3 regions of the Paenarthrobacter sp. NPDC091711 genome follow, and region 1 is predicted to be linked to each of the others. Evidence: riboswitches for the same ligand, from Rfam matches in the RefSeq annotation. Region 1 holds a riboswitch; each other region holds the start of a gene.
What was found. A riboswitch is a leader RNA that binds a small molecule or an ion and turns the genes downstream of it on or off. The one in region 1 is predicted to bind thiamine pyrophosphate.
Positions count from the first base shown of each region.

Region 2: it holds a riboswitch for thiamine pyrophosphate, as region 1 does, so the genes downstream of both, thiC (phosphomethylpyrimidine synthase ThiC) here and thiO (glycine oxidase ThiO) in region 1, are expected to answer to the same signal.
Region 3: it holds a riboswitch for thiamine pyrophosphate, as region 1 does, so the genes downstream of both, ACIQH5_RS15490 (ECF transporter S component) here and thiO (glycine oxidase ThiO) in region 1, are expected to answer to the same signal.

Region 1 covers NZ_JBIVTF010000004.1:27,683-31,893, forward strand. Annotated here, with positions in the region: gene ACIQH5_RS08050 (TM2 domain-containing protein) at 1-128, opposite strand, end outside; gene ACIQH5_RS08055 (ferritin-like fold-containing protein) at 287-970, shown strand; gene thiE (thiamine phosphate synthase) at 992-1,669, opposite strand; TPP riboswitch at 1,697-1,815, shown strand; gene thiO (glycine oxidase ThiO) at 1,808-3,106, shown strand; gene thiS (sulfur carrier protein ThiS) at 3,103-3,339, shown strand; gene ACIQH5_RS08075 (thiazole synthase) at 3,343-4,155, shown strand; gene ACIQH5_RS08080 (4a-hydroxytetrahydrobiopterin dehydratase) at 4,194-4,211, shown strand, end outside.
Region 2 covers NZ_JBIVTF010000004.1:380,364-384,574, reverse strand. Annotated here, with positions in the region: gene ACIQH5_RS09630 (hypothetical protein) at 1-13, opposite strand, end outside; gene ACIQH5_RS09625 (VOC family protein) at 136-1,008, opposite strand; gene ACIQH5_RS09620 (amidohydrolase family protein) at 1,087-2,169, opposite strand; TPP riboswitch at 2,252-2,359, shown strand; gene thiC (phosphomethylpyrimidine synthase ThiC) at 2,355-4,211, shown strand, end outside; gene ACIQH5_RS09610 (alpha/beta fold hydrolase) at 4,197-4,211, opposite strand, start outside.
Region 3 covers NZ_JBIVTF010000010.1:92,164-96,374, forward strand. Annotated here, with positions in the region: gene ACIQH5_RS15470 (monovalent cation/H+ antiporter complex subunit F) at 1-134, shown strand, start outside; gene mnhG (monovalent cation/H(+) antiporter subunit G) at 124-516, shown strand; gene ACIQH5_RS15480 (DUF4235 domain-containing protein) at 587-847, opposite strand; gene ACIQH5_RS15485 (NUDIX hydrolase) at 883-1,575, opposite strand; TPP riboswitch at 1,856-1,992, shown strand; gene ACIQH5_RS15490 (ECF transporter S component) at 2,068-2,688, shown strand; gene ACIQH5_RS15495 (ABC transporter ATP-binding protein) at 2,688-4,211, shown strand, end outside.

The DNA of each region.
Region 1 (4,211 bases):
CCGGGCTGGTAGCCCGGCTGTGCCCCACCCTGGAACTGGCCGCCGTAGGCGTAGGGTGCGGCGGGGACCTGCGGAACTCCTGACCCGGCGTCGTTTTGAGGCGCGGGTGGGTAACTGGGGTGACTCATTGAAAATCCTTCAGTGAAGTGGGTGCGAGGAGGAGGACATGCGCTATGCAGGGCAAGAGGGCAGTCAACTCACTTCGAGTCAGCCTAGTAGGAATGGAGCTGGAAGCAGGAACGCAATCCCCGGGAACCGGATGGCCAGCCAGGGATAGGCTGGGTCCATGGGCATTTCCGCGGACGCCGCAGCTTCTGCCGGGCAACTCTCCACCGGGCAACTCTCCGGCGAGTTGCTGGGCGCCATGGCGTATGGGGAGTTGTCCGCTTTTGGGCGGCTCTCATTGGATTCACGCTATGCACCCACACTCCATGACCGGGCGGTGCTGGCGAAGATCGCGGTGGGCGCCTACGGCAATTTCGCACTGCTCAGCGACCGGTTGAAGGAGATGGGCGTCGACCCCGAAGATGCGATGCTGCCGTTCCAGCGTTCCTTCGATCATTTCCACGAGCGCACCAAGCCGGGGGACTGGTTCGAATCGCTCATGAAGGCCTATGTGATCGACACCGTGTCATCTGACTTCTACAAGGCTGTCTCGACGTTCCTCGACCCAACAACGCAACATTTTGTTGAGCGCGTGGCTTCCCCGGACCAAGCCACTGAGGTCCTTCGCGTCCTGCTCAGGAGGGCCTTGGCCGATGACCCGCGGCTGGCCTCGCGCCTTGCACTATGGGGCCGCCGCTTGGTGGGAGAGGCTCTGACGCAGGCGCAGCGCGTAGGCATGGACCACCCCCTGCTGGGCCCAGCGCTGAAAAGTGGCGGGGACGCGCGGGCCGCGGTGAAAACCTTGACGACCGAACTCGCCGGAAAGCACGCACGCCGGATGACAGGCCTGGGCCTGACGGCGTAGACGCCACCGCCTCAGGGCCCACTAGCGCTGGACGGTGTCCAACGCCTGCAACAGCGACTTCGCCGCCGCCGTCGGGTCCGTTGCCTCGGTAATGGCACGGACGACGACGATGCGGCTGGCCCCCGCGGCTACCACCTGTTCAACGTTGCTGTGGTCGATGCCGCCGATGGCGAACCACGGAAGAGTCACACCGCCGCCTGCACGTTTCTCCGCTTCTGCGGCATATGTGACCAAGCCCAGACCAACAGCAGCACGGCCGGGTTTGGTGGGTGTAGCCCAGACCGGACCCACGCAGAAGTAATCCAGTCCCAAGGGGCCTTGGGAAGTGGCCACAGCTGCGTCAATCTGTTCCGGTGTGTGGGTGGACAGGCCGATGCCGGTGACGTTCGGCAAGAGGGTTCGGGCAGCTGTCAGTGGCAGGTCCTTTTGCCCGATGTGGAACACGGGAGCCCCGGAAATACTGGCAACATCCGCCCGGTCGTTGACGGCCCAAAGCCGTCCGTGCCGTTGCGCAACGCTCCGCAGCACGGCCAACATCTCAAGTTCCTCCGCGGCCTCCAGGGTCTTGTCCCGGAGTTGGATGATGTCCACGCCGCCCTCGAAAGCGGCGTCCACAAAGTCTTCAAAATCGCCCTGCCGTTTGCGGGCATCGGTGCACAGGTAGAGACGGGCGGAGGCGAGGGTGTCAGGCTGGGTCATGGAAACCAGAGTAGTTCCTCTAAACTGGGCACGTACTGCGGGAGCCGCGAGGGTCGTTATATGACTGTCCGGCTGAGAGGGCTTCAGAGCCGACCGCTTGACCTGATCCGGCTAGTACCGGCGTAGGGAAGGAAACGAATGGCAGATCCCCGCCACACCCACCTCCAGGCAGATGTGGCCGTCATCGGCGCGGGCATCATAGGTCTCGGCATCGCCCACGAAGCCAGGCGACTGGGCCGTTCAGTGGTGCTGATCGATCCCCACCCGGCCTCGGGCGCAACGTTCGCGGCAGCCGGAATGCTTGCACCTGTCAGCGAACTGCACTACCAGGAGGAAGACCTCCTGGAATTGATGCTCGTGTCTTCCCAACAATGGCCCTCCTTTGTGGAGTCCCTTCACCAAAGGGGAAGGGACAGCGGATACCGCACGACGCCGACCCTCGCCGTAGGCGCCGATGCCGCCGATCGCAGGGCGCTCGCAGACTTGAGGTCTGTGCAGCTTGCCGCCGGTTTAGGTGTTGAACCGCTGGCCTTGCGGGACGCAAGGCAACGCGAGCCACTTCTCAGCCCACAGATTTCCTGCGCCTTCGACATTCCTGCCGACCACCAGGTGGATCCGAGGAAACTGGCGGCATGCCTCGTGGCAGGATTGTCATCCCATGAGCCGGACCACCAATCCTGGGTGTATGGGGCAGATGAGGGATACGCCGTGTCTTCGCCGGCCCGCGGCCTGCTGTGGGACGGCGGACGGGTCGCTGGTGTTCAGCTCGAATCCGGCGGCCTCGTCCACGCCCGGGAGACGGTGGTGGCCAACGGACTGGGAGCTCCTCACCTGTGCGGGCTTCCTGAGGGCCTGAACCTTCCAGTGAGGCCGGTGTACGGCGACATCCTCCGGCTCCGCGTTCCCGAACACCTGCGGCCCTTGGTCTCGTCCACGGTTCGCGGGATGGTTCGTGGCGTGCCGGTGTATATCGTGCCCCGGGATGATGGCACCGTGGTCATTGGAGCGACACAACGCGAAGACGGATTGTCAACGGCTTCCAACGCTGTTTCCGCGGGCGGGGTGTACCAGTTGCTGCGGGACGCCCAAGTGCTGGTGCCCGCAGTCGCGGAGCTGGAACTGCTGGAGGCAACGGCCCGCCCCCGCCCTGGAACTCCCGATAATGCACCCTTGCTTGGACGGGTCAACGGTCCCAACGGCGACGTTGAGGGCCTGGTGATCGCCACTGGTTTCTTCCGCCACGGAGTCCTGCTGACTCCCGTGGCCGCCAAGATCGTGGGAGAACTCATCAACGGCTCCAAGGACCCCCGGTGGAATCCCTTCCTGCCCGATCGATTCGGGGGCAACGCCTCTGTTTCCCCTTTACTCTCATCAGCCGTACTCACACCTGCCGTACACGCACCAGCGGCTAAAACCCTTACCGAGGAAACCGCATGAATATCAAACTCAACGGAAACGATCACGCAGTGGCCGACGACGCATCCGTCAGCACCCTCGTCACTGCCATGACCGGCCGGGTCCTGGACCGCCGCGGACAGGCGGCCGACGGCGGAAAGCTGGGTGTCGCCGTCGCACGTAATTCCGAGGTGGTGCCGCGCAGCCAATGGGCCGTGACGGCGCTCGCCGACGGAGACGAACTCGAACTCGTAACAGCAGTCCAGGGAGGCTGAAGCATGACAACATCAAACGTTGACGTTCGCACCACTGGCGCCCCCACCGACGCCCTGGTGATCGATGGCGTGGAACTCGGTTCCAGACTCATCATGGGTACCGGCGGAGCGCCGAGCCTCGATGGCCTGGGGGCTGCGCTTCTGAGTTCGGGGACGGAGCTCACTACAGTGGCGATGCGCCGCTATTCGCCGGCTGAAACGGGATCGCTGTTCCAGCTCCTGGTTGACCACAACATCCGCGTCCTGCCCAACACCGCCGGTTGTTTTACGGCCAAGGATGCCGTGATGACCGCTGAGCTCGCTCGGGAAGCCTTGGAGACCGATTGGGTGAAACTGGAAGTCATCGCCGACGAACACACGCTCCTTCCTGACGCCGTGGAATTGGTGGATGCGACGGAACAACTGGTTAACCGCGGCTTCAAGGTGTTCGCCTACACGAATGATGATCCCGTTCTAGCGCTCAGGCTCGAGAACCTGGGCGCCACCGCCGTCATGCCGCTGGGATCGCCCATCGGGACCGGCCTTGGCATTCTGAACCCGCACAACATTGAGCTGATCGTGTCCCGGGCTTCCGTGCCTGTGGTGCTCGATGCCGGAATCGGGACCGCGTCCGACGCCGCCCTTGCCATGGAGCTGGGCTGCGACGCCGTCCTGCTTGCAACCGCTGTGACCCGGGCGCAGAACCCGGTCCAGATGGGTGAAGCCTTCAAACACGCCGTCATCGCCGGTAGGCTGGCGAAACAAGCTGGCCGGATTCCCCGACGGGAGCATGCACTGGCGTCCTCTGCGATGGAAGGCCGGGCGGAGTTCCTCTGATCGGCTCTTCGGAACAGTCCTGAAGAGGAGGAGCAGTCATGGCACGTCAGGACGAG
Region 2 (4,211 bases), 350 kb from region 1:
CGGCAAAGCCCATGGAAAGTACTCTCATTCCTTCGTGCTGACGGGGCGGCGGCACGGAATCCGAAAGGCTCCGCGCCGACTCCTTCCAGCCTAGTGCAGCACAGCGGACGTACGGGCAACCCGACAGGCACAGCTTTAGCGGACCGCAACCCGCAGCTTGTTGCGCCAAGGGTCCTCAAAGTGCAGCTCTGCTCCGGTGTGATGATGCTGCACCCCCGCAACCTTGAGGCGGTCGGCCAGCGCTCCGACATGGTCATTTCCAGGGACTTCGATCAGCACCTCGCCCAAACCCAGGGTGTCCTTTCGGGGCCCGGCTCCGCGACTGTTCCAGACGTTCATGGCCATGTGGTGGTGATAGCCTCCGGCGGAAACGAACAGCGCCTGTCCATGCCACCCCGCGGTCCGCTCGAATCCGAGCGTCTCAACGTAAAACTTTTGCGCAGTCTCCACGTCCCCCACCTGCAGGTGAACGTGCCCGATGCCGGCAGCGGCCTCGAGCTGCCCTGTCACGGCAGCTTCACTCAGGTGCTGCTGCAGGAACCGCTGGGGCGGGAGGGCAACATTGTCCATGACCACGTTCTTGCCATCCCACTGCCACAGTTCACGGGGCTTGTCATAGTAGAGCTCAATGCCATTGCCCTCAGGGTCGGTGAAGTAGAACGCCTCACTGACCAAGTGATCGGCGCTACCCGCAAAAGCGCGGGGTTCATACTCCGCGGCAGTGGCAATTGTGGCGGCCAAGGAGGGCTGGTCCTCGAACAGGATGGCCGTGTGAAACAAGCCGGCCTCGCCCCGTCCTGGAATCTGCAGTCCCGCCGCCGGAGCAAGGTGAACCACCGGCTTGCCGACTCGCCCCAGATACAGCCCGCCATCCTGCTCGGCAACCACCTTCAGGCCCAGGGCGCGCTGGTAGTAGTCGCTCATGACCTTCATGTCGCCAACCTTGAGCATGACGGTGCCCATGGTGAGTTCGGCAGGCAGAAGATCCTGACTGGTTGAAATGGTCATGTGAAGCTCCCGGTTCTGAGGTGGCCGCGCATCGGCATCCTTCTACCCTTATAAATTACTTGAAGCTTCAATTTATTCCTAACGGACGACACGTCCTCCAAGGACTACGTGTTTGAGGTCAGTGACCGTGGCCAGGCGGCGTCGAGGGTCGTCACTGCACAACACGACGTCGGCCCGGGCACCCTCGCTGATGCCCTCGGCTCCCAGCCATGCCCGGGCACCCCACGCGGCGGCCTCCAGGACAGCGGCAGGCGGCAGGCCGGCGTCGTGCAGTTCCATCATTTCGTCCGCAATCCTGCCGTGTTTGATGACGCTTCCCGCATCGGTCCCGGCATAGATCGCAACGCCTGCCTCAAATGCTTCCAGCACGCGCTCCCGCCGGCGCTCCCACAGGCGAGTCATATGGACTGCGTACTCGGGAAACTTTGGCCCTGCCTGCGCGGCGATATCCGGGAAAGTCGCGATGTTGACCAAGGTGGGCACGATCGGTACGGACTGCTCAAGCAACCGCGGAATGTGCCGAGGCAAGAGGCCGGTGGCGTGCTCGATGCAATCGATATTGGCATCGAGCATGTCGTCGATGGTGTCCTCGGCGAAGCAATGAGCCGTAACCCTGGCACCTTCGTCATGCGCCGCCGCGATGGCGTCCTTCACGGTCTTTGCCGGAAACGATGCGGTGAGATCGCCAACGCCACGATCTATCCAGTCGCCCACCAGTTTCACCCAGCCATCACCGTCCCTGGCTTCCTTTCGGACGGTCTCCACCAGCTGCTCCGGTTCAATCTCGTGGCCCAGGCCGCGGAGGTAGCGCCGGCTCCTGGCAATATGCCGGCCTGAACGGATGAGTCGGGGCAAGTCAGACCGCTGCTGGACCCAGCGCGTGTCGCTGGGCGATCCGCAATCGCGGATCAGCAGCGTTCCGGCGTCGCGGTCCGTGTGGGCCTGAGCCAGGGTGGTTTGCTCGTCAACCGCTCCCCCTGCCCCTAGTCCGATGTGGCAGTGGGCATCCACCAAACCAGGCAGAACCCACCCCTCCAACACAACGTCCGGCATGACCGTGGGGCGCTGGAAGGTCAGAACTCCATCCACGGACCACATCCCCTGGCGCTCCTCGTTCGCCGAGACGAGCACAGGTCCAATGAATTCGATGATGGTGGCCATGGTAAAAGCGTAGCGGGGCAGCGCGACAGAGCCCGTTGCCAGCATGTGACTGGGCCGCTGTTCAGAGCTGTGGTAGCTTCGTCTACGACCACACGGGGGCCCCTGCAGGGGCTGAGATCGGACTGACGCAGTCTGCGACCGTTGAACCTGTCCGGGTAATGCCGGCGAAGGAAGTGAGTATTCCCTTGAGCACCACAGAAACACAGCACAGCCCTGCCCAAAACGGAAAGAACGCGGGCCAAAACGGGACGAACGCGGGCCAAATCGAGTCCATCACGCAGTCGTTGAAGTCCCACTCGCTGGCCTGGTTGGAGGATCCCCACCATGGCATTCGGGTCCCCGTTACGGAGATCGCGTTGGAACCCTCCCCCAATGGCCTGGCCAACCCGCCTCTGCAGGTTTACCGGACAGCAGGCCCGGGCAGCGATCCCGTGGTAGGTCTGGAGCCGTTCCGTACCCCATGGATTGAAGCCCGTGCAGACACTGAGGCGTATTCGGGGCGCGAACGGAACCTGCTCGATGACGGTAAATCCGCAGTTCGGCGAGGAGCATCTTCAGCGGAGTGGAAAGGCGCGCGGCCGGTGCCGCGCCGCGCCGTCGACGGTAAGACCGTCACCCAGATGCACTACGCGAAACAAGGCGTCGTGACTCCGGAGATGCACTTCGTCGCATTACGGGAGAACTGCGATGTTGAGCTCGTCCGCAGCGAAGTTGCCGCGGGAAGGGCGATTATCCCGAACAACATCAACCACCCCGAATCCGAGCCGATGATCATCGGCAAGGCCTTCTTGGTCAAGATCAACGCCAACATCGGCAACTCGGCAGTCACCAGTTCCATTTCCGAGGAAGTGGACAAACTGCAGTGGGCGGCGCAGTGGGGTGCTGACACAGTGATGGATCTCTCCACAGGAGATGACATCCACACCACGCGTGAGTGGATCATTCGCAACGCGCCCGTTCCTATCGGAACAGTCCCCATTTACCAGGCGCTGGAGAAGGTGAACGGCGAGGCCAACCAGCTGACGTGGGAGATCTTCCGCGACACCGTGATCGAGCAGTGCGAGCAGGGCGTGGACTATATGACCATCCATGCGGGCGTTTTGCTCAGGTACGTGCCGTTGACCGCCAACCGGGTCACGGGCATCGTATCCCGCGGCGGCTCCATCATGGCCGGGTGGTGCCTTGCTCACCACCAGGAGAATTTCCTCTACACGCACTTTGACGAGCTCTGCGAAATCTTTGCCCAGTACGATGTGGCGTTCTCCTTGGGAGACGGGCTGCGTCCCGGATCCATTGCCGACGCCAACGACGCCGCGCAGTTCGCCGAGTTGGATACACTCGCGGAGCTGACACAGCGGGCGTGGGAGTTTGACGTCCAGGTCATGGTGGAAGGTCCCGGACATATTCCCTTCCATCTGGTGCGGGAGAATGTTGAGCGCCAGCAGGAGCTGTGCAAGGGTGCGCCGTTCTACACATTGGGTCCACTGGTTACCGACATCGCCCCCGGCTATGACCACATCACCTCAGCCATCGGCGCCACGGAAATTGCACGCTACGGCACCGCGATGCTCTGCTATGTGACCCCGAAGGAGCACTTGGGGCTTCCTAACAAGGACGACGTCAAGACTGGCGTCATCACGTACAAAATCGCGGCGCACGCGGCAGACCTCGCCAAGGGACATCCGGGAGCTCACGAACGTGATGATGCGCTGTCCAAGGCGCGGTTCGAGTTCCGCTGGAGGGACCAGTTCGCCTTGTCCCTGGACCCTGTCACCGCGGAAGCGTTCCACGACGAGACACTGCCTGCAGAACCCGCCAAAACCGCCCATTTCTGCTCCATGTGCGGACCTAAGTTCTGTTCGATGCGCATCAGCCAGGACATCCGCGACGAATACGGTTCGGCAGAATCCCAGGCTGCAATCGCAGGAATGTATAACGGGATGCGCCAAAAGAGCGACGAGTTCCTGGCTTCAGGGGGAAAGGTGTACCTGCCGGAGCTTCAGGTCCCCGCGAACCAAGGCAGCAGCTCAGGAGGCCTGAAC
Region 3 (4,211 bases), on a different contig from region 1:
CGATCGACATGGCGCTGAACAAGCACCTGAACAACCTGATGCTGCTGGTAGCCCTGGCGGTGATCGGGTTCATTGGCTCGGTGACCGTTGCCCGGTTCGTGGCCGAGCGGAGGGAACAGAACAATGAGTCCTGACGCCTCCGGTCTTGACGTTGTCATTGATGCTGTCACCGCTGTGTTCCTGGTAGTGGGAGCCCTCATGTCCCTCGGTGCAGCCATTGGTCTGCTGAGATTCCCGGACCTCATGAGCCGCATGCACGCAGCCACCAAACCGCAGGTCCTGGGGCTGTTCCTCATGTTGGCCGCGATCGGACTCCAGATGCGCACATGGTGGGTGTGGCCGGTTCTGTTGGTGGCATGGATTTTCCAGCTCCTCACAGCGCCAGTGTCCGCGCACATGGTGGGCCGCTCCGCGTACCGCACCAAGCATGGACACCGCGAAAAGCTCACCAAGGATGAACTGGAGGCCGTGGTCCAAAGGGCGGCTGCCGGCCAGGAACCCGGGAGCGACAACTAAACTGCGATAAACAAAAACAAGCGCGGGCCCACTACAGCGGACCCGCGCTTGTTTGTTCTCTGGCTGATATCTAGACGATGTCCTGGGACTTGGCGAAGCGGGCGATGGCACGCTGCGTTCCGCGGTTGGCGAGGACCTGGATGAGGGTGCTCACGAACGCGGAAATCAAGGCAAAAGTCAGGGCCGAGCGCAGGCTCGTCTCCACGTCATCGTTGCCTGTGGGCGGCTTGTTGCCGGTGGCTTTTTCCCACCCTTTGTTGACGAGTTTGGTTCCGACGAAGCCCGCTCCGAGGCTCACTCCGGTACCCAGTAGCTTGAGGAAGAGATTCATGTCCCCAGCCTAGCTGCAACGCAGGGCGAACACTGTCAGCGGCGGTTTTCCCGTTCCTTCAGGAACGCGGCCATGGAGCCAACCGGCGCCAGGACCGGGACAACCGTGTGTTCGGCCGACCATACGTGGTCCACCGTCAGGAACCCGGAAATTTCCTTGAGCAGGTAATACGTGGGTGGCATCAGCTTCAGGGTGCCCGCCGCCTCGGAGGCGAGAATTCCGGCCACCGGCATCCAGAGTGATTTCCAGGCCTCCGTGGTTTGGTGCTGGGGCTCAGCCCCTGGGGCGGGCTTGGCGACGTAGAAGTAGGTGTCGAAGCGCTTGGGCATGTCCGTCGGGGTAACCCAGTTGGCCCAGGGACGGAGATCAGCGGCGTTGATGTTCAGTCCGGCTTCTTCACGGACTTCGCGGATTGCGGCTGTCAGCACTGTCCCGGCATTCCTCGCTGCTTCGCCCGGCTCCGCCCCGATGGAGCTCTGGTTCCAGTCTGCCGAGTGCCGTTCGAGCAGTTCCGCCGGGTAGTCCCACCCGGACCCGTCCGCAGAGTCCACGCGTCCTCCCGGGAAGACCACCATGCCAGCGGCGAAGTCCATGGTGTCCACCCTGTGCTGGACGAACGCTTCGAGCCCGTCCGGGGCGTCGCGGAGCAAGATAACGCTTGCGGCGAGACGTGGTTGCGGCACAGTGCCCTCAGTGCTGGGTGGGTCCTGCTTGGGAAGGTCAGTCATGAAATGTGCCCCTTTGCCGCGGTGACGTCTGCTGGTTCATTCTCTCAGGTCCGGCTGTGGGGCCTGGTGTGCGTGCCAAAACGCGGGGGGAGGGCGCAGAGCGGGCCTCGCAACGCACCCCGTACTCGTTGTGGGGCCTGGTGTGCGTGCCAAAACGCGGGGGGAGGGCGTAGAGCGGGCCTCGCAACGCACCCCGCAGCCCCCGGAAGGCGATTGTGACTGGACAGCAACACCCGCCACGGGCTCAGGTGTAAACTGAACCAGCCCATCAGGGCAGATTTGATAACGACAGGGGAGCGCCGCCGTCGGACCCTGCAGAGATGCAGGAGACGCGAGGGCGCTGAGAGTGCGGACAGCCGCAGACCCTCGAACCTGATCCGGTTAGTACCGGCGCAAGGGAGTCGAGCTTCTCAGAGTGTCCGGATCCGGGGGGCGCAGGCCAACCGGGTTGCGGGGAGCACTTTCCCCTCCTGTAACCTCAGGAGGCAGAAAATGACCACGGTAAACGTGAAGAAGACCAGTTATAACTGGCGTGTTGTAGACATTGTTGTGGCGGCTTTGATCGCTATTGCCGGCGGCGTGATCTTCTGGGCATGGTCCCAAGGCGCGGCACTGGTATCCATCCCCATGAACGCGACGTATCCGCCGCTCACCGGTCTGATCGCCGGTGGGTGGATGATCCCCGCTGTCCTGGGCATGCTCATTATCCGCAAGCCGGGTGCAGCGCTGTTCTGCGAAGCTGTGGCCGCCACGGGCGAGCTCATCATGGGTTCGCAGTACGGCACCACTGTGCTCATCTCCGGCATTCTGCAGGGACTGGGCGCCGAGCTCATCTTCGCTGCGTTCCGGTACAAGAAGTTCAACCTGCCCACGGCCCTCCTCGCGGGCGCTGGCGCGGGCCTCTTCTGCGGTTTGAACGACTCCTTCCTGCCCTGGGGCTGGAACATCGCCTACGAGGCGGTGGACAAGCTGGCGTACATCACCTTCACCACCATTTCCGGGGCGATCATCGCGGGCGCACTCTCCTGGGCTGCGACGCGCGGCTTGGCGAAGACCGGCGTGCTGAGCTCCTTCGCCTCGCGCAAGGCCGCTTCGGAGCCAGTTTTCAACTGATGTCCGCCACGCAAAACGGCGCGGTGCGGCCTGCCGCCATCTCAGCCGAGGGCTGGGGGTGGCGGCATTCCGGCCGGGCCCAAGCCGCCATTCAGGGCCTCGACCTTCGGATTGAACCGGGGGAGCGGGTGCTGCTGCTGGGTCCTTCCGGCGCCGGCAAGTCCACGCTACTGCATGCCTTGGCGGGCGTGCTGGGTGACGAGGAAGACGACTCGGATGAAACCGGCTCACTGCTGATCGACGGCGTTGCTCCCCGTGAGCAGCGTGGCCGCGCCGGGCTGATGCAGCAGGACCCGGAAACGCAGGTGGTCCTCTCCCGGGTGGGGGACGACGTCGCGTTCGGTGCGGAGAACCTGGCCGTCCCGCGGGAGGAGATCTGGGCGCGCGTCCATGAAGCGCTCGACGACGTCGGCTTGCGTACCGCGGCAGGCGGCGGTTTGGCGTTGGATCACCCGACGGCGGCACTCTCCGGAGGCCAGAAGCAGCGCCTTGCGCTGGCAGGCATTTTGGCGATGCGACCCGGCCTGATCCTGTTGGACGAACCTACGGCCAACTTGGATCCGGCCGGCGTTCTGGAGGTCCGTGATGCGGTAGGGCGGTGCCTGGACAAGACCGGCGCCACCCTTGTTGTGGTGGAACACCGCGTATCCGTGTGGAAGGACCTGGTGGACCGGATTGTGGTCCTGCAGCCGGGGTCAACCGCGGCTCACGGCTCCGCTGGCGCAGCCGGGGCCACAGGGGGAGTCCTCCTGGACGGCCCGCCGGATCACGTCCTTTCAGAAGCCCGCAGCATGCTCATGTCAGCCGGCGTCTGGGTGCCTGGATACGTCCCGGCAACCCGGGAGCGCAGCAACGAGACCCACGCCGCACAGCTACTTCTCGCGTCGCAGGACCTCGCTGTTTCCCGGGAAAAGCCACGACGCAAGGGCTTCAAGACCATCCCGCCCGTGCCGGTTCAGATGGGCATCAGCGCACAGGTCAGGGCCGGCCAGGCACTGACCATCACGGGTCCGAATGGTGCCGGCAAGTCCACTTTTGCGCTCACGTTGGCCGGTCTTCTGGCGCCGGTGGACGGCAAGGTCAGTGCCGCCGTCGAGCTTTCCGAGGGCGCCGGCATTGATCCGTACAAGTGGAAAGCCGAGCAGTTGATTTCCCGCATTGGGACGGTTTTTCAGGAACCTGAACACCAGTTCGTTACGGGCAACGTCCTGGATGAGCTCATGTTTGGTCCGAAGCATCTTGGCCACGGCGAGGACCGCGTGGATGAACTGCTGGAGCGCTTGCGGTTGACGCACCTGGTGGATGCCAACCCGTACACGTTGTCCGGCGGGGAGAAGAGGCGACTCTCGGTGGCCACGGTCCTCGCGGCCCATCCGAAAGTGCTTGTCCTGGACGAGCCCACGTTCGGTCAGGACGCTAACACCTGGGCAGAACTGGCGTCGTTCCTTTCCGAGCTGCTGGACGCCGGAACCGCGGTGGTCTCCGTGACCCACGACCAAGAATTCAGTGCCGTGCTCGGCGGA